DNA from 2 places in the Jeotgalibacillus haloalkalitolerans genome. Region 1 is predicted to be linked to the other one. Evidence: a T-box and tRNA genes for the amino acid it is inferred to sense, from the RefSeq annotation. Region 1 holds a T-box; the other holds one or more tRNA genes.
What was found. A T-box is a leader RNA that pairs with one kind of tRNA and senses whether it is charged. The one in region 1 lies ahead of UFB30_RS08990 (valine--tRNA ligase), so its partner is inferred to be a tRNA-Val.
Positions count from the first base shown of each region.

Region 2: it has a tRNA-Val gene. The T-box ahead of UFB30_RS08990 (valine--tRNA ligase) is inferred to sense a tRNA for this amino acid. The anticodon was not compared.

Region 1 covers NZ_JAXQNN010000002.1:769,169-779,862, reverse strand. Annotated here, with positions in the region: gene hemB (porphobilinogen synthase) at 1-87, shown strand, start outside; gene hemL (glutamate-1-semialdehyde 2,1-aminomutase) at 107-1,402, shown strand; gene UFB30_RS09000 (hypothetical protein) at 1,499-2,428, shown strand; gene UFB30_RS08995 (YszA family small membrane protein) at 2,410-2,601, opposite strand; T-box leader at 2,707-2,929, shown strand; gene UFB30_RS08990 (valine--tRNA ligase) at 3,057-5,696, shown strand; gene UFB30_RS08985 (bifunctional folylpolyglutamate synthase/dihydrofolate synthase) at 5,752-7,026, shown strand; gene UFB30_RS08980 (sensor domain-containing diguanylate cyclase) at 7,158-8,867, shown strand; gene UFB30_RS08975 (VanW family protein) at 9,062-10,324, shown strand; gene UFB30_RS08970 (GspE/PulE family protein) at 10,340-10,694, shown strand, end outside.
Region 2 covers NZ_JAXQNN010000004.1:106,618-117,311, forward strand. Annotated here, with positions in the region: gene UFB30_RS12040 (sensor domain-containing phosphodiesterase) at 1-1,714, opposite strand, end outside; gene kynA (tryptophan 2,3-dioxygenase) at 1,913-2,731, shown strand; RNA gene ssrS (6S RNA) at 2,773-2,965, opposite strand; gene UFB30_RS12055 (sensor histidine kinase) at 3,058-4,323, shown strand; gene UFB30_RS12060 (NAD(P)/FAD-dependent oxidoreductase) at 4,335-5,453, opposite strand; tRNA gene UFB30_RS12065 (tRNA-Val) at 5,571-5,642, shown strand; gene UFB30_RS12070 (hypothetical protein) at 5,727-6,134, shown strand; gene UFB30_RS12075 (TRAP transporter permease) at 6,205-8,166, opposite strand; gene UFB30_RS12080 (DUF1850 domain-containing protein) at 8,186-8,707, opposite strand; gene UFB30_RS12085 (TAXI family TRAP transporter solute-binding subunit) at 8,789-9,760, opposite strand; gene UFB30_RS12090 (phosphatidylglycerophosphatase A family protein) at 9,980-10,525, opposite strand; gene UFB30_RS12095 (alpha/beta hydrolase) at 10,663-10,694, shown strand, end outside.

The sequences.
Region 1 (10,694 bases):
AAACTCACAAGTATGAAGCGCGCTGGTGCGGATCTGATCATTACGTATCATGCAAAAGAAGCTTCACGCTGGCTGAAAGATCAATAAACGTAAAAGGAGCGGTAGCATGCGTTCATATGAAAAATCTCAAGAAGCATTTAAAACAGCATCAGAACTAATGCCAGGCGGGGTTAACAGCCCTGTTCGTGCATTTAAATCTGTTAACATGGATCCGATTTTTATGGAAAAAGGAAAAGGATCAAAGATTTATGATATTGATGGAAACGAATATATTGATTATGTCCTGTCATGGGGACCATTAATTTTAGGTCATGCTGATGATCATGTCATTGATGAAATTAAAAAAACGGCTGAAAGCGGCACTAGCTTCGGTGCACCAAGTCTTGCTGAAAATAAACTGGCAGAACTTGTGATTGAGCGTGTACCTTCAATTGAAAAAGTAAGAATGGTATCCTCGGGAACAGAAGCTACGATGAGTGCACTCAGACTCGCACGCGGTTTTACCGGACGCGATAAAATTGTTAAATTTGAAGGATGTTATCATGGACACGGAGACAGCCTATTAATTAAAGCCGGATCCGGTGTGGCGACACTTGGACTGCCTGACTCACCTGGCGTACCCGCAAGCGTAGCGCAAAACACGATCACAGTTCCTTATAATGACTTTGAATCCATTCAATATGTATTCAAAGAATACGGCAGTGAAATCGCCGGTGTAATTGTGGAACCTGTTGCAGGTAACATGGGCGTCGTGCCTCCGGTGGAGGGCTTCCTTGAAGAATTAAGAACATTAACAACTGACCACGGGGCACTTCTTATTTTTGATGAAGTGATGACAGGCTTCCGAGTTGGTTATAACTGCGCACAGGGACATCTTGGTGTAACCCCTGACCTTACATGTCTTGGAAAAGTAATCGGTGGCGGCCTGCCGGTAGGTGCATTTGGCGGACGTAAAGATATTATGGAATTCATCGCACCGGCCGGCCCGATCTATCAGGCAGGGACATTATCAGGTAACCCGCTGGCAATGGCTGCAGGATACGCTACACTGTCACAGCTGACAGAGTTAAGCTATCAGCATTTTATTGAGGTTGGAGATAAGCTTCAGGCAGGGTTCACAGAATTGGCTGAGACATATAATATTCCTCATTCGGTTAATCGTGCGGGATCAATGCTTGGCTTCTTCTTTACAAATGAAAAAGTAACCAACTTTGAAAAAGCTAAAACGTCAGATCTTGAAATGTTCGGAGAGTTTTACAGACTGATGGCTGAAAATGGCGTGTTCCTGCCACCTTCACAATTTGAAGGGTGGTTCCTTTCAACTGTACACAGTGATGAAGATGTGGAACGTACATTAAAAGCTGTTGAAGCTTCCTTCAGAGAAATTGCATCAAAACGTTAACCCTTAACCAGTCCGGAATAAAATCCGGGCTGGTTTTTATCATACCGGCCTCTTTTTTTCATAAGTTATAAAAGAAAAGATTTTAAGGAGGCCGTGATGACGAAAAATACGATTTATCAATTACAGGAGAATATTGTTTTTAAAGGGGAGTATGTACTGAGTGAATTGCGCTCTCTTTCATTTGAGCCGAGTGTTTCCATTACAGAGCACGCTGATCAGGTAGTCGTGGAAGGAACACTTCATTTAGCAGGTGAGGGCAGTTATGAACCTGGAACGGAAAAACATCGCAACTCAAAGAATCCTGAGGTTCAGGAATCTATTGTGATGGAAGATCTGATCTACTTTGAACATCATTTTCCGCTGTCAATCTCGATTTCCTCTGCGAGAGTAGTCAGAAAACAGGATGTGGAAGTATATATAGATCATGTTGATTACGAAATCCCGGAGGACGGAATTTTAAATGTCTCTGCAGATATTATGATTGAAGGAATATCAGAACCGAAGCCTGAGCCGGAACTGCAGCGGGAGGAGTTAAGGGTTTTGCCAAATCCGTTGGAGCAATGGGAGGGTATGGCTGCTACAGAAGAAACAAATGAAGCTGCTGAGTCAGAATCAGCGGCACACGACCTGCAGAATGAACCAGCTGAAGAGCATGCAGCAGAAAAGCAGTTTGAACCTCAGGAGGATGTGGCAGAGCATGAACCTGTTGAGGAAGTGCAGCAGGATGAGACTGAAACAGACAGAGCAGAAGAACAGACAGCTGAAGAGAAAGAAGATGAAGTATCAGAGCAGACAGAGCAGAAGAACAGAGAAGATACATTCACACGTTTTATTAAATCTCTGGAAGAAGAGCGCACCAGCATAAAAATACATATCGCTCAGCAGGATGAAACACCAGAAACTGTCGCAGAGCGATATGGGGTTCCGATGCTCCAGCTGATGAAAGCAAATCAGTTTGAATCGAGACGGCCTTTTAACAGAGGAGAGCTGATCCGGATTCCAGGGGCTCAGATCCATTCAAAGTGAAGAACACAAGCAACACCGATTAAAAAACCAAGAATCAGTACGTCAATTGTAGATGGAAGCAGCAATAATCTGATTGTCTGAAAAATACACAGCGGAATAATAATTTTCTGCAATGTACAGCGGCACTTTCTCCACCAGGGTGGCTTTGGTTTCGGAAACATTTTCTTTCCCATAATTGACTCCTCTCCTGAGTATTTTTATAATATCTTATGCAGGAAGAGGTTTTTTGCGATTTTTATTGACGGAACAATGGCATTTTGATTATGATAGATCATATATGAGATGCATTGATCGGGAGTAGTATGCAGATTTTCGTTCTTCAGAGAAGAAATTCATTTGGTGAGAGAATTTCCAGAATTGATCCTGCAGAAGTCGCCTGTGAGCAGTACCGGTGAACAACTAGTAGCCGGTGCCGGTTAGAAGCCGTTATCTTAATTGAGTGCACAGAGATCAGTCTGTGTAAAAAGGTGGTACCGCGAATCAAATCCCTTCGTCCTTTTATGGCGAACGGGATTTTTTTGTTGTTTAAGCTAGAACAAGGCTGCTGATTGCAACTGCAGTTGGGCAAAATCAACAGTCGTTTTTAATCACCTCATCTAAAATACATTATCACTACGGAGGTTTTAATATGAATGAGACATCAATGCCTACAAAGTATGATCCGAAGGCGATAGAAGAGGGCCGCTATGAGTGGTGGCTGAAAGAGAAAGTATTTGAAGCACAAAGTGATGAGAGCAAAGAACCATACACAATCGTTATCCCGCCTCCAAACGTAACAGGAAAACTTCACCTTGGACATGCCTGGGATACAGCGCTTCAGGATATCCTGACAAGAATGAAGCGTATGCAGGGATATGATGTGCTGTGGCTTCCAGGGATGGACCATGCAGGGATTGCCACACAGGCGAAAGTTGATCAGAAGCTTCGGGAACAGGGGAAATCCCGCTATGAACTTGGGCGTGAAGCATTCTTAGAAGAATCATGGAAATGGAAAGAAGAATACGCAGAGCATATCCGTGCGCAATGGTCAAAGCTTGGTCTTGGACTTGATTACAGCAGAGAACGCTTTACACTTGATAAAGGTTTATCTAAAGCGGTTCAGAAGGTATTTATTGACCTATATAATAAAGGGCTGATCTACCGCGGAGAATACATTATTAACTGGGATCCTGCGACAAAGACTGCCTTATCTGATATTGAAGTCATCCATAAAGACGTGCAGGGTGCATTTTATCATATGAGATACCCGCTGACTGATGGCAGTGGTCACATCGAAATTGCAACAACCCGCCCTGAAACGATGCTTGGTGATACAGCAGTAGCCGTGCACCCGGAAGATGACCGCTACAAGCATTTAATCGGCAAAACGGTTAAGCTCCCGATTGTCGGACGTGAAATTGAGATTGTTGCCGATGATTATGTAGATATGGAATTTGGTTCAGGTGCTGTAAAAATTACACCTGCGCATGATCCAAATGATTTTGAAATCGGTAACCGACATAACCTTGAGCGCGTCCTTGTCATGAATGAAGATGGCTCAATGAATGAAAATGCAGGTAAATATCAGGGTATGGACCGTTTCGAATGCCGCAAACAAATCGTCAAAGACCTTCAGGAAGATGGCGTACTGTTTGAAATTGAAGAGCACCTGCACTCGGTAGGGCATTCAGAGAGAAGCGGAGCGGTTGTTGAGCCTTATCTTTCTACGCAGTGGTTTGTAAAAATGGAGCCTCTTGCTAAACAGGCGATGGATATTCAGGAAACTGAAGGAAAAGTAAATTTCGTCCCAAATCGATTTGAAAACACTTATATGAGATGGATGGAAAATATCAGAGACTGGTGTATTTCAAGACAGCTCTGGTGGGGTCACAGAATTCCTGCCTGGTACCATAAAGAAACAGGTGAGCTGTATGTAGGTGAGGAAGCACCTGCTGATATTGAGAACTGGAATCAGGATGAAGATGTACTTGATACATGGTTCTCATCTGCACTGTGGCCGTTTTCTACAATGGGCTGGCCGGACGAAGAAGCAGCTGATCTAAAGCGATACTATCCGACGTCAGCACTTGTAACGGGCTATGACATTATCGCATTCTGGGTATCACGAATGATTTTCCAGGGGGTTGAATTCACTGATCAGCGTCCATTTAAAGATGTTCTTATTCACGGGCTTGTACGTGATGCTGAAGGTCGCAAGATGTCAAAATCCCTTGGTAACGGTATTGACCCGATGGATGTGATTGAGCAGTATGGCGCTGACTCTCTGCGTTATGTACTGACAACTGGTTCATCCCCGGGACAAGACCTGCGTTTCTCAATGGAAAGAGTTGAATCAATCTGGAACTTTGCCAATAAAATCTGGAATGCTTCAAGGTTTGCACTGATGAATATGGATGGTCTTACATTTGATGAAATTGATCTGACTGGTAAAAAATCAGTTGCTGACAAATGGATTCTGACGCGACTGAATGACACTATCGAGAATGTAACCAGTCTGGCAGACCGCTATGAATTCGGGGAAGTTGGCCGTACGCTTTATAACTTTATCTGGGATGATTTCTGCAGCTGGTATATCGAAATGGCGAAACTTCCACTGAATGGAGAGGATGAAGAAGCAAAGAAAACGACCCGATCAATCCTTGCACATGTACTGGATCAGACAATGCGTCTGCTTCATCCGTTTATGCCGTTTATCACTGAAGAGATCTGGCAGAACCTTCCGCATGAAGGGAAATCAATTACTGAAGCGGCTTGGCCAATTGTGAATCAGGATCACATTGACCGTGAAGCGGATGAAGAAATGAAGCTGTTAATAGAAGTGATTCGCTCTGTAAGAAATATCCGTGCTGAAGTGAATACGCCAATGAGTAAAAAAGTAAACCTGATGATCCGCGCAGCAGATGATCAGACAGCAGACCGCTTAACAAAAAATGAAGCATACATCGAGAAGTTCTGTAACCCTGAAAACCTTGCGATTGGAAAAGAGGTTAAAGCACCTGAAAAAGCAATGTCAGCTGTTGTAACTAACGCAGAGCTGTTCCTGCCTTTAGAAGGACTGATCAATATCGAAGAAGAAATTGAACGTCTTGAAAAAGAGCTCGACAAGTGGACAAAAGAAGTTGAACGGGTAGAGAAGAAACTCGGTAATGAGCGTTTTGTCAGCAAAGCGCCTGAAGCAGTAGTAGAAGAGGAACGTGCAAAGCAGAAAGATTATCTGTCCAAGCAGGAGGCTGTTAAGACAAGAATCGAAGAACTGCGCACAGTATAAAAAGTTTGAGCGGATAGACATCACTGTCTGTCCGCTTTTTTAAGGAGTGATTATATTGATACAGAATTTTGAGGAAGCAGTAAACTGGATACATGGCAGGCTGAGACTCGGGATCAAACCCGGACTTGAGCGGATGGAATGGATGATGGAGCGGCTCGGCAACCCTCACTTGAAAATAAACGCGGTACATATTGGCGGTACGAACGGCAAAGGGTCAACGCTCAGTTTTTTAAGAAATATTCTCGAGGAGGGTGGCTATTCAGTAGGAAGTTTTACATCTCCTTATTTTGAGGTGTTTAATGAAAGAATTTCTGTAAACGGCAAGCCTGCGCCGGAAGAAGACTGGACGGCACTGGTCAATAAGATCAAGCCGCTCGCTGATGAACTTGAGCAGCACGAGCTTGGGGGTCCGACAGAGTTTGAAGTCATCACTGCAATGATGTTTTATTACTTTGGTGAAATAAAAAACGTGGATTACGTGCTGATTGAAGTAGGGCTAGGGGGAAGGTTTGACTCAACCAACATCGTGAAGCCGCTATGTACATGCATTACATCCATCGGGCTTGATCATGTCAGTATTCTTGGGGACACTTATGAAGAAATTGCATTCGAAAAAGCAGGAATCATTAAGGAAAAGACGCCGCTAGTACTGAATGTGAAGCATGAAGGTGCGAGAAAGGTGATTTTATCACAGGCAGGGAAAATGAATGCACCGGTTTTTGAGCTGGGGCAGCAATTTACCGTCATTCATAAAGAATATGAGGAGACAGGTGAACAGTTTATTTACAATGAGAACCTTCATCTGAATACGTCTATGAGCGGGTCGCATCAGGTTGAAAATGCATCACTTGCAGTAACCATGACAGGTCTGCTTATTAAAGAGCCTGATGAAAAATCAATCAAAGCAGGGCTTGAGAAAACCTACTGGCCAGGCCGTTTTGAAACAATCAGTGAAGATCCGCTTGTAATTATGGATGGGGCCCATAATCCTGAGGGAATTGACATGATGATGAAAACCGTTCAGCAAAAGTATAGCAATCGAAAGATTCACTTTATATTTGCTGCGGTTTCAGATAAAGACCTGACACAAATGATCGGAAAGCTTGACAGGTATGCGGATCAAATCACATTTACATCATTTAATTTCCCGAGAGCAGCAGCAGCTGACCAGCTTTATGAACTCAGTCAACATCCATATAAACAAGCGGCAGGTCATACAGACTGGCTTTCTGAACTGAAGCCTTCAGACGATACAGTCTATATGGTAACGGGATCATTGTATTTTCTGTCAAGTGTTTATAAAAAAATGAAAAGCCACCTCAAGAATTAACCTTTAGAAAGATATAAATGGAAATTGAAAGAAAATTTTCATTAGTTAAAATTTATGTGACGAGCAACGGTTATTTTGTTATGATAAAGAATAAATGTGACTATTATCATAAGAAAGTGTGGTGAGATAAGATGAAAGAGGTAAATAAAACCGTAAAGTGGGTATTATGGATTATATGGTTGGCAGTATTTCCATCTGGTCTTTACTTTGCCTATCAGGTCAGTCCGCTCCAGGAGTTTGACTGGACAATTGTCATCAGCGTGGTCTGTCTGGCGGTCATTTCAGCTTATCTTCCCTTTAAAGTAGATCATTCAACCATCTTTATCATTCACTGGATTAACCTTGCCGCATTTTTAACCTATGGCTTATTCTTTGAAATGCTTTTAATGCAAATTGTACTGGTTCCCTTATTATTCAGGGCGCGTATGACGTTTAAGACGCTATACCGGTTTCCGCTTAATTCAACCATGTTTATGCTGATCAGTCTGCTGGCAGGACTCGTGTTTTATCAAATTGGGATTGATGTTTCAGATGGATTCTGGCCATTGATGCTTGCTTCCGGCATCTATATATTTATCCATATTTTCGCAAACCATATTTATCTGTATGTGTTTAACTGGATCATTGGCAACCGGTATTCGTTTTTAAGCAGTGATACTAAGCTGGATTATGCTGCAACTATGCTTAGTATGCCATTTGGACTTGCTTTATATTATCTGCTGGTATTACTGGGTCCGGCAGCCACGCTATTACTCGGAATTCCATTTCTTGCGGTAACGCTGATTCTGCGTCTTTATAATACAGCCGAAAGAGTGAACATTGATCTGGCTAAATCAGCTAAAATCGGTCATCAGCTGGCAGAACGATTAAATGTAAATGAAGTGCTGGATTTATTTACGAATAAACTGGCTGAGCTGATGCCGCTTGATTATACATATGTACTGGACGTTCATACAAACAGAGATGAACTCGTTTTATTGAGAAGAATTGAAAACGGACAGCTCGAACCGAATAATTTATCTCCCGTCAGAAAAGGCGAAGGGATCTCAGGGAAGGTATGGGAAACCGGGGATGCTATGCTGTTCGGTAAGAAAACTGAATGGGTGGAAGAGGTTGAAGGCTATATACCGGCAGATATAGAAAGCATCATCTGCGTACCGATTCAGCGGGACAAAAAAACTGTTGCTGTACTACTGGCTGCTTCTAAAAAGAAAAATGCGTTCGGGACCCACCTGATTGCCATTCTTGAAATTCTTTGTTCTTATCTGGCAATTGCCATGCAAAATGCACGAAACTATCAGCGTAACATCAAAAGAAGTGAGCGCTGTGCATTAACAGGGCTGTATAACTTTAGATATTTTAATGAACAGCTGGAAAAAGAATTCTCAAGGCTTGAAAAAGGTCATATGAATGCACTGTCACTCATTTTACTTGATATTGATCATTTCAAAAAAGTAAACGATACGTATGGGCATGAAAGCGGGAATGATCTTTTAAAAGAATTGGCTGGCGTTCTGATTGAAACTGCCGGAGGAGATGCATTGATTGCAAGATATGGCGGTGAAGAATTCGTACTTTTATTAAGTGAACAAACAAAAGAAGAGGCACAGATGATTGGTGAAAAGATCAGGTGTGCAGTTGAAAATACAATTTTTGAAATCCAGCATGATCTGAGTAAAAAACGTGAAATGTCAAAAATTCAGATGACTGTCAGTATAGGCGTAGCTTCATCACCGGAGGATACTGATTCCTACAAAAACCTCCTCAGAAATGCCGACAGGGCACTTTATATTGGTGCAAAACAGAAAGGCAGAAATAAGGTTGCTGTTTATGCAAAGTGAGCATTTTGTGAAAAATGCTCATTTTGTGTATAAAGAACTACAAATCGGATGTTGTCCTGTTAATTTATACGTTCTATACTTATAGAGGATTGTCTAAGCACTTTTATATAAGACTTTTAATTTATTATTTGAGTTTTAATGGCGAATTTTAGGATAAAATACACATATAAGATAAGCAGAAAGGAGTGGGACGTATGGTGAAAAAATTCATAAAACCGGTAATGATCTTTTTTTCTGCAGTTCTCCTGATCATCAGTACCGTGACTTACCTGAGTAATCGTCCCATTTCAGCGGCAGATAGCGGTTTTACCATCGAAAGAGATCATGTGAAAGAAATGAAGATAAATACTGCACATGCAATTGCAGAGTGGAAAAGCAGCGGGCCAATTCTTGTCAGCTTTCCTGGAGGAAGCTTTGAGGTTCCAAGGAGTCAGTTCGAATTCGACATTGAGCAAAGCTATCAGGCTTTAGAAAATGCTATACATACACCATGGTTCGCATTCTGGGAGAGGAATGACCAGGTGACTTTTCCCCTGACTGCAGAATTGGATGATACATATCTTGCTGACTATTCAGAGATGATCAATGTTGAACAGACTAAAGAACAATTGCTTATGCTTGCTGAACGCTTAGTTTATCAGGATCTTAATCAGGACGCGCCTGAACAAACTGCAGCCAGCCAGCCGATTACCGTTCAGCTGTCATCCGTTCAGGCAAAAGCAGCAGCTGATCTCCTATCATCATTGGTAATAGATGCTGACAGCCAATTTTCATTCAACTCAATGATTGCTGACGATACAGAAGCTGGGCTCGTTGCAGCATCGGCGCTTTATCAGCTCTTCCTTCAAAGTGATGCAAAGATCATTGAACGTCATGCAGCACTTCAACCGCCCAGTTATACAAAACCGGGGTTCGAAGCGTCAGTCAGTCTGAAGGAAAATAAAGATTTGAAAATCTATAACCCGACAGACTTTTCTATGACAATTGAAAGCAGGTCGGCAGGAGATCAGCTTTCAGTAGCACTCATCACTGCAAAGCAGCCAACTTACATTCTTGAACGGGTGCAAAGCGATATTGTAAAACCAAGAACGATTAAGCGATATTCCAACCTTTTAGAACCTGGTGAAGAACTGCAGCTTCAAAAGGGATCTGACGGGTATCAGGTAGAGGTATACCGGGTTGAGCTGGCTTCTTCAGAGGTAGTGGAAGAGGATTCTCGTGTGACAAAGCAGTTTTACGCGCCAGTTCCAACCATTATTGAAGTATCCTCAGTAGCACCTGCTCAGTCAGCTGAACCTGCAGTAAATGAAACAGAGGATCAGACTGATATAACGAATGAAGAAAGTAATCAAGATCAAAACAACGGGAATGACAACGGTGAAGCTGGAGAACAGCCGGACAGCAAAAACAACGGTCAACCTACCGTGAAAAAGCCGGAAGAAAATAATCCGAAGTAATTGAGGTGTAGCGCATTGAGTTCAATTATAAGAAAACGACTTGGCGATTTGCTCGTTGAATCCGGTATGGTGTCATCATTTGAACTTGAGGAAGCGTTGATGTCTAAAAGTAATAATGAAAAACTCGGGGATTACCTGATCAATAAAAATGTGATTACTGAAAGGCAGTTAATTGAGGTGCTTGAATTTCAGCTCGGGATACCGCATGTTGATCTCTCAAGATTTAAAATTGATCCTGAACTGATTCAGTTAATTCCGGCTGAGCTTGCAAAAAGTAATCTGATTATACCTTTAAAAAAGGATCGTAATAAGCTGTCAGCAGCTATGGCAGACCCAATGGATTACTTTGCGATTGAAGAGCTGAGGATGG
Region 2 (10,694 bases), on a different contig from region 1:
CACACCCCAGGCTTTTGAGTAGCGTCAGCTGTTCAAAAGATTCTACCCCTTCAGCGATCACAGAAAGCTCAAGATTTTCTGCAAGGTCAATAATCGTTTTCACTAATGCCTCACTCTTTTTATTCTTTGTCAGCAGCCTGATAAATTCCCTGTCCACTTTAATTTCATTCACAGGATAGTCCTGTAAATAGACAAATGCTGAAAACCCTGTACCAAAATCATCAATAGAGAGCCTGATCCCTTTTTTACTAAAAAGATTTAACCGCTCAATGACAAGAGAATTTTCTTCCATTGCAACTGATTCAGTAATTTCAAGACACAGCTTATCCGGTGAGACTTCATGCAGTTTCAGTGTTCTCAGTATCATATCAGGCAGATTTTCATGAATGAACTGTCTTGGTGAAATATTGACTGAGATCATCGCATCCTTCATACCTGTACGCTGGAGTTCACTGATCTTCTGGATTGATTCCTCTATAATCCACTCTCCCAGTGGCACAATGAACCCTGTGGATTCAGCCAGCGGGATAAAAACATCCGGCGCTACGAGTCCAATCTCGGGATGATTCCATCTGACCAGCGCTTCAAAACCGGTAATTTCTCCGCTGGACGTGTTAATTTGGGGCTGATAGTACAATATAAACTGATTGAGCTCCAACCCTTTTCTTAGGTTCATTTCAATTTCAAAGTGGTCTCTGCTCGAATCCTTCATCTCACCTGTAAAGTAAGTCAGACCGTTTCTTGAGGTTTTTTCTTTACCCTTATTAAGTGCAATCTGAGCTGTCTGAAGCAGTTCTTTTGCAGAACATCCTGTTTGACTGATACCAAAACTGAATGAAGCGGCAACATCAAAATTATTCACTTTAAATGGTGTAGTCAGTAAAAATTGAATTTGATGAATTCTTTCTTCAATATTTTTACGGTCTGTGAAAAAGATGAAATGGGCCTGATCCGCTTTAGCCAGGAATTCACCCTCTTTTAACAGCCGGCTAAAACGGTCAGCTATCTTTTTTACGATGAGATCTCCTGAATCATACCCCAGTGCATCAATCATCTGATGAAGCTGATCGATTTCAATATAACAAACGCAGGGGGATAGCCTTTCCATCCTGTGAGCTGCTTCTTTATAAAACAGATTCAGGTTAGGCAATCCTGTTAGCGGATCATAATAAGCAAGATGTTCGAGTTTTTGTTCAAGTTCCTGCTGCTGGATACTGTCAAATAGAAAAGCGATCAGATCTGCAAAGCTTCCTGCCAATGACTCGTCCAGCTTGCCCCACTCGATCTGTTTTGAAGTTTCGCAGCATATCACACCGATCACACCATTCGCCATCACAATCGGTGCATCAATCATTGATTTGATATTTCCGGCTTCCCTGAAATAATGAGGATACAGTTCTTCTACTCTCTGATCAGTTGAAACATCACAAATTGACAGCACCCTGGTTCCTTGAAGCAGACTGAAGTAAGCTGGAAAATCCTCTTTATGTAACACAGCCCCTTTTGAATGACTGCCGTTAAAAATATTCACAGCTGTTAAGGCAGGTCTCTCCTGATCAAAAATCCACACACTGACCCGCTCACATTGGATCATCTCAGACATCGCTTCACAGAGCTGTTCAACAGTTGATTGAAGTTCGAGTGCTGATATTCTTTTTGCCTTAGCGAGCTGAAAAAGCCGCTGCTGCTGAATTCTAAAAAGGGAATGATTCATCGTGGACACTGTATTTACACCTTCTTCAGATTTAATTGAGTTAAAATGATGATAAAGACCCAAATGTTTTTATGTAATGAATAAATTTTACCACAACACTTACATTAGTTTTATATTATTTTTAATTTTCCCTCTGCACTTCGATCGATTTGTTAAAATGATAATCGACGTACATTATTTAAAAAGGAAGTGGAACCAATGAGCGATCAAAATGTATATACAGACTTTAAAAATGAGATGACTTATGCAGATTATTTATCTCTTGATCAATTACTCGCTTCACAAAACCGGCTTTCCGGGCATCATGATGAAATGCTCTTTATCATTATCCATCAGGTCAGTGAGCTCTGGATGAAGCTGATTATCCATGAAATACAAGCAGCATGTGATTCGCTGAAGCATAACCAGTTTGAGCCGGCTTTCAAGCAGCTTGCACGCGTGTCAAAAATTCAGGAGCAGATCATTAAAGCCTGGGACGTGCTGGCTACCATGACGCCATCAGAATATATTGAGTTCCGGGACTCTCTTGGTAAAGCTTCAGGCTTTCAATCCTATCAGTACCGCTTAATTGAATTTTCACTTGGCTATAAAATTCCGCATATCCTGAAAATCTACGAACAGGATCAGGAGATTTATGATGTGCTTAATCAGGCTTATCAGGAAAAAGGACTTTATGATATCGCGATTGATAAGTTATATGAGGCAGGCTTTCAAATCCCTGAGGAATTACTGAATAGAGATTTCTCAAAGCCTTATGTAAAAAGTGAAGAAGTAAAAGCTGCATGGAGTGCGGTTTATAAAGATAGTCAGACATACTGGACTCTTTACCAGCTCGCTGAAAAATTAGTTGACCTTGAAGACTGGCATCAGCAGTGGCGTTTCCGTCATATGAAAACAGTTGAAAGGATTATCGGATTTAAGAAAGGAACGGGCGGTTCATCAGGAGTCAATTACTTAAAAAGTGTTCTGGATTCATACTTCTTCCCTGAGCTTTGGGATTTGAGAACTGAACTGTAAAGTAAGCTTTCAGACGCAAAAAAACCGGGGTATCCCCCGGTTTAACAGCCGCCTTTGCCGTAGTTTAATTAAGAAAGTTTTTAAACCACCACTCCTCAAAGTGGGTGTTCGCAAAAGCGTTCATGCGCGTCCTCATACGCTGATGAGGCATGACAATCCGGCTTTTATTTAAAACTCCCGTTAACAGATCAAAGGTTAAAACTTACTTAGAACATACGAACAACGCAGCCTGAATTAGAATCATAGCGTACCATCAGGATTTTTTCAATCTTAATGCTTAAATTTATGATATGATACGTACTGACTAATAGTATGGAGTATGATATATGGATGTTTTAACAAAAGACCTGCTTGTAAATTTTTTATTAATGATTCTTCCCTTATTATTTATACAGATCGTTTATTTTTATTCTTACCGGAACCGTCTTCAGAAAAAAGAGGGAAAGTTTGCTGCGATTTTTCCTGCCATTTCCATTCTCTTATGCCTCTCCTTCCCATTTACCATCAATGAAGGATTTCTTTGGGACCTGAGAGCTGTGCCCATTGTGTTAGGGACATTATATGGCGGTTATCCAATGGGTATTTTCTTAACTGCAGTTGCACTCATCAGCAGAGCAATCCTCGGCGGTGATGGTGTACTTGTGTCAACCATAACCCTGTGTGTCATCTGGATTTTTTATTTTATTTTTATGAAGCAGTTTCAGCGCTCAAAGATTCCGGGGAAAATATGCATCGGTACCTTTCTCGTATCTTTTCTTGTAATTTGCAACCTGACATTATCTTATTTAATTTTTGATGTATTAATGCCTCTTGATGTCTGGATTACTTTTACAATTATTAATGTAGTTGGATTAATTGTTGCGTTGATTTTATGGGAAATCATCAGAACAAACTTTTTAATATTGAATGATTTAATCAGAGCGGAAAAATTATCAGTGGTGAGCCACCTGGCTGCGAGCATTTCTCACGAAGTAAGAAACCCGCTTACAGTCAGCAGAGGATTTATCCAGATGGCGGTGCAGGACCGTGATCAGGATGAGCAGCAGCGTTATTATTTAAATACCGCACTGAAAGAGATCGATCATGCGACTGATATCATTAACGATTACCTTACATTCGCAAAGCCTGCATCTGATCAACAGGATATGATTAAAATGAAGGAAGAACTGAATCATTCAGTCAACGTGATCCAGCCTCTTGCCAATATGAACAATGTAAATATCCTTCTCAAGGATCAGCTCCCGGAACGTGCACTGCTGCTGGCAGAGAAAAAGCAATTCCAGCAAAGCCTGATTAATATCTTTAAAAATGGAATTGAAGCAATGCCAGACGGCGGCATACTAACCATCGAAGCATCACAGCAACAGAATGGATATGTATTGATTGTAAAAGATCAGGGTTACGGAATGAGTGACGAAGAAGTTAACAGACTTGGCGAGCCCTACTTTTCAACAAAGGAAAAAGGAACAGGTTTAGGCCTGATGGTTTCATACAGTATTATCAGGGCAATCGGCGGCTCCGTAAAAGTAACAAGTGTAAAAAATCATGGGACAACCTTCGAAATACAGCTACCCGTCTATAAAGCACCGTAAAAGAGCGCAATTCAGCGCTCTTTTATGATATTTTCAACCGGATAGTCATCCGGGTCAATCATCGACTCCTCACCGATCGCCATTTTTGCTACTTCCTTCCCGATAAACGGTCCTGAAGTCAGTCCTGAAGAGCCCAGCCCATTAATAAATAGAAGCTGCTCTATTTGACGGAAAGCCCCTGCAACAGGCAAAAAACCTTGTGTGAACGGTCTATAACCAACCCTTGTCTCAATTAACTCAGCGTGATGCAGACCTGCAGCGATGTTTAAAGTCTTACTCAAAATGTCAGCTACACCCCCTGCTGTAACTTTATCATCCATTGGCCGGTCATTTTCATGTGTTGTACCTGCTACAATCCGTCCATCATCAAATGCAAGTAAATACTGATCTCCAGGCGGCAATACAACAGGAAGCCTGTCTGTATCTTCTTCAACACCCAGATGAACAATTTGCGCTTTCTGATAGGATACATCCACATCAATACCAGCTGATGCTAAAACCTCCGGTGCCCAGGCGCCTGCAGCGAGAATGACCAGGTCAGCTTGCAGCTTCTCACCATTGACCCGGGCACCGGTCGCCCGGTTACGCTCAATCGTAAGTGCTGCATCTCCTGTGACAAGTCTGCCACCATTTTTTTTCAATCCTCTTACAAGTGATGCTCTCAGCTTCCTGCCGTCAACTCTTGCAGCACCGGAAACATTGACCCCATAAAACATTTCGGTCAGATAAGGAAATTGTTCTTTTACTTCTGAAGGGGTTAAAGCAGTAATTTCACCGATTTCAGGGGCCTCTTCTTTCTTCTTCAATGCACGTTCGATCATTTTATCTCTTTTTGCTTCTTCTTTGTGAAGGGCAATCCCGCCGGTTTTTTTATAGCCTGTATCAGTTTCACCATCTTCTTTCAGCATTTCAATTAACTCAGGATAATATGCTGCCCCCTCCTTCACAAGAAAGTACCATTTTTTATTTCTTCTCTGTGACAGCCAGGGACAAATAATACCTGCTGCAGCACCTGTTGCCTGGCCGGCATCCTCACGATCAATTAATGTAACTGAACAATCTTGCCTGGATAAATAGTAGGCAGCTGACGCACCTGCAATGCCGCCGCCAATCACAATATAACTTTTCATACTGACACCTCGTTTAAATCTTCTCTTTTAAAACAATAACTGATTGACAATGAATTGTCTAAAAGGTAATATAATATTTGTCTTCATACATATGAAACCTCATCAATATTTAAATATGACCTGTTAGCTCAGTGGGAGAGCACTTCCTTGACAGGGAAGGGGTCGGGGGTTCAAGTCCCTCACAGGTCATCCGCAAGCACTTTTATAAAAGTGCTTTTTTTTATGCCTTTTTACCGCTAAAATAAACTCAAGTTCTTAAAAAAGGAGATCAAAATGAACATTTATCTTTTCTGGTTCATTCAGTTATCCTGGGGCATCGTGATTAATCTGTTTGGTTTATTGATAACTGTGATTTTGTTATGTCTGGGTATAAAACCTGAAAGATATAACCATGCCGTTTATTTTGAGATTGGAGAAAAATGGGGCGGTGTTAACTTCGGAGGGTTCTTATTTGTTCAGAAAAATGCCTCAGACAGGCTTAAATCGCACGAATATGGACACAGTTTTCAAAACCTGCTATTGGGACCATTCATGATTTTTGCCGTAACCATCCCTTCCGCTATCCGTTATCACGTAAGAAATATTCAGGCAGCAAAAGGAATCATGCTTAAACCTTATGATGATTTCTGGTGTGAATCCTGGGCTACAAGGTTAGGAGAAAAACATTCAAAATGTAAATAGACACAGGCGTCTTAACATATTTAAAAAGCATCCCGTTATCGGCTTTACGGCCGACAACGGGATGCTTATTTTATGCTTTAGCGGTTTGGAGGTTGTCCTTCCCTTTTCTCTTCCAGACGAACTGGATGATCAGAAGTGCAACAAATAGTCCAGCACCCAGTAAATCTGTAATTCCTTCCGGATAGATCAGCATAATTCCTGCTGCCAGCGCAAGAATTCTTTCAACCGGATGAACCGGTCGATACCAGTATCCGATTACAGCAGCACCAATCGCTGTCATACCAGCAAGTGCAGTGATGACTGAAAGTGTGATCTCCCCTGCATTCGTATCAATCAGTAAGAGCTGAGGAGAAAGTACAAACATGTACGGGATGATAAATGCACCAATGGCAAGCTTGGCGGCATTCACTCCGGTTCGTATCGGTTCCCCGCCCGATACCCCTGCGGCGGCGAACGCTGCGAGCGCAACAGGTGGTGTAATATCAGCTACAATACCAAAATAGAATACAAACAGGTGAGCTGCAAGCGGCGGCACGTCAAGCAAAATCAGAGCCGGTGCTGCAATCGTAGCTGTAATAACATAGTTTGCAGTTGTTGGTGATCCCATACCAAGGATGATCGCCGCAAACATTGTGAAGAATAATGTCAGTAACAAAATACCGCCGGATAGTTCTACAAGCCCGTTTGCAAGCTTAAGACCAAGTCCCGTACGTGTTACAACCCCTACAATGATACCGGCACAAGCGGTTGCTACAGCAACTGATAATGCCGTTCTTGCACCATCTGCAAGACCATCGAAAAACTTTCTGATGTTGATTCTAGTATCCTTTCGGATCATGCTGACTAGAATTGTGATGACAATTGAATAAAGCGCTGCTCTGATAATTGAATTACCATCGAGCAGTAAGAAAATAACAGCAAAGATTGGTGTAAGTAAGTAAATCTTTTTAAGTACTTCTGACTTTTTTGGAATTTCTGAGTCAGGCAAACCGGTCAGACCGATTCTTTTTGCTTCAAAGTGTGTAATGATCCAGATCCCTGCGAAGTACAGTAAAGCAGGAATTGTAGCTGCTTTGGCAATTTCCCAGTAAGTAACCCCACCGATAAATTCAACCATCAGGAACGCTGCAGCCCCCATGATCGGCGGCATGAGCTGTCCACCGGTAGAAGCTGCCGCCTCTACCCCGCCGGCAAACTCTTTACGGTAGCCAAGCCTTTTCATCATTGGAATTGTAAATGAACCGGAAGTTACTACGTTTGCAACTGAACTACCGCTGATTGTTCCCTGCATCGCACTTGAGAAAATAGCGACTTTTGCAGGTCCGCCGATCGCTTTCCCTGCAAATGCAACAGCAAGGTCATTAAAGTACTGCCCAATTCCTGTTTTAACGAGGAATGCCCCGAATAACAGGAATAAGAAAATAAATGTTGCAGATACGTATAACGGTGTTCCGAATATACCTTCTGAAGAAATGAACATTGTATTAACAAGTGCTTCAAGGTCTAATCCTCTGTGTCTCAGGAAACCTGGCATTTGAGGACCAAAATAAGCATACGCCATAAAGGTTACAGCAATGATCATAATTGGAAGACCTACTGCACGTCTTGTCGCTTCAAGGACCAACAGGATGGCAATCAGACCTGTCCAGAAGTCCATTGGTGAAATCGAACCGATCGTATTGACAATCCGGTCTTCATTTAATGGGTAATATGCACCTACCCAGATAGATAACAGCGCCAGGATGCTGTCGTACCAAGTGAGTTTGTTGTGTCCAACCTTCTTTTTTGTAACAGGGAAAAGAAGAAATACTAAAGTAAGTGCAAAACCTAAGTGAATAGATAATAGCGTTTGTCTCGGAATAGACTGTGTAATTGCTGCGTAGATCTGAAAAACCGAAAAAGCAATCAGCCCGATAAAGACAACCCAGTTTAAAAGGCCTTCATATTGCTTGGTTCTTGCATCCGGATCGTACTTCGCAAGCAGGTCCTTCTGCTCTTTTTCACCAAACTGCTCTTCATCTTTGTGCTCCATTTCAGCCTTGTTTTTTTCCTCAGTCATCCATCCCAACTCCTCTCAATAACTCTGCTAATGTCAATTTTTTAATAGATATTGTAATAAATGTTCCAGGTTCAATATAGTCATCCAGGGCATAATCCTTGTCATGGTAGTGAAATACATGACTGACTACGACCTGACTTGTATGCAGATTAATAGATGGAAACAGACGATTCATATGTTCAATCCTGTATTTCCCATCCTTTTCAACAAATTCTTCACCTTCGTACATTGCATTTGATGGCATACCAATCGCCATATCCTCATACTCCAGTGCCACTTGTCTGATCTCGTTTTCTTTTGTAATCTCATAAAAATCAATTACTTCTGATTTGTGAATTGAATGTGTATAGCTTAAATGAAAATCTTTCTGGTCTGATACGGGGATATAACTGATCAGTTCTCCTGACTGCTGATGGTGAAATGTGATTGCCTGTCTGACTGGCAGAAATACAGCAGCAAAAAATACTCCTGCTATGACAATGATCAAGACCGGAATCATTTTTTTCTTCTGCATTTCTTTTACAACTCCATAAGAATGGGCAAACAGGCCCTGTCAGGACCTGTTTGCCTCATCGTATTTCATACAATCATACAATTACTGCTCGTCGTAGTAACGCTGAGCACCAGGGTGTACATCGATTCCGATTCCCTCAAGTGCAGTATCTACAGTGATAAATTCACCTTTAGGGTGAGTAATTGAGTCAGTATTTTCAAAGATTGCAGCTGTAATGTCGTAAACAACATCTTCTGACAGTTCAGAAGATACAGCAAGCATCGCCTGTACAGCTACAGTTGGAACTGCTTCTTCAAGACCGTAAGTACCTGAAGCAACTTCATCTTCTGAGTAGAATGGATATTCATCCATCAGTGCCTGAGCCATATCTGCTTCGATTGGAACAATCACTACATCAACCTGAGCAGCAAGTCCTTCTACAGCTCCAGTTGGTGTTCCACCAGTGATAAATGCAGCATCAATTGATCCATCCTGAATTCCAGTAGTTGAATCATCGAATGAAAGGTTCTGAACGTCCATATCGTCAAATGACATTCCATGAACTTCAAGAATCTGTTCAGCATTCAGACGTGTACCTGAACCTGACTCACCTACAGAAACTGTTTTACCTGCAAGATCTTCAACTGATTCGATACCTGAATCAGCACTTGTTACGATTTGAATTGTTTCAGGGTAAAGTGTAGCAAGTCCCTGGATTGTTTCGATTGGTGCATCAAACATTTGTGTTCCTTCAACAGCGTAAGAGGCGATATCCGTCTGAACGAACGCAATTTCAACTTCTTCATTGTCGATCATTGCCATGTTTTCAGCTGATGCGTTTGAAGTGTTAGCAGTTGTTGTAATGCCTGTCTCATCTTCAATCAGCTGTGCAAATGTACCACCAAGCGGATAGTATGTACCACCAGTACCGCCAGTAGCGATGTTAATAAATTCAGGCTGTTCTGAACCGCCTTCACCATCTCCGCTGCCGCTGTCTTCACCGCCGCAGGCTGCAAGAATCATAGATACTGCAAGAAGCAGAATCATGCTCAAATAAAACTTTTTGTTTTTCAACGTAGTTCCCCCTCCTTATAAAATTGCATAACTACGTATACTATTTTATCACGCAATATTACATTTGTGTCAAACTTAAATCATTTTGTACAAGTTCCAATTTACATCAAAAGCTGTCAAATCAACTATGAAAACGCTGTCGATTTCATGACAATTATGACGTCAGATGTAAATTTTCATACAATTTTATAGGAGGGTTTGTATAAAATTTGAATATATTTATTCGTCTTCAATAATTCTTCTTTCATTTTTTGGCAGGTTCTCTTCAATATCCCTCAGTCTGTGAGCAAGGCGGGATGAAGCATTTGCCGCAATAGCAGCAACCATATCGTCAAGGAATGTATGGATGCCACCACCCCTTTTGGTATCAAGCTTTTCAATAATACCGATTTTATTTTTATCCAGATGTCCAAATGTTGTGACTGCGATACTGCCGTAGCCGAGTGAAGCACCGAGGGCAATCGTTTCATCCACTCCAAAAAGACCTTCATCCGTTTCTACTAGTGACTGCAGAGGCTCTGTCAGTTTTTTTTGCTCTGCAAGGCGGTCAAGTTCAACGGCAACAAGAATTGCATGCTGCATTTCTCTTTTTAATAGCACCTTTTCAACGCTTTCAACGCATTCATCAAGCTGCAGTTTTTCATTATAAGGTCCCTGCATTTCATACACGATTTCAGCAATATCATCAATCGTAACGCCACGTTCTTTCAGGACGTTATAAGCAGCCTGTGTTACATCATGAGAGTGAACTCTTTCATTTTTCATATAAAATCTCCTTTAATCGTTATGTTGCCATCATTCAATCTATTCAGCGTAAATTGAATTTGAGAACTGTATAGACTGATATGATACAATCTATTTGTAAACGCTTCAAACTTTTTTTGTAACAGGGAGGATTTTTGATGCCTAAGACCGGAACAGTAAAAGAACATCA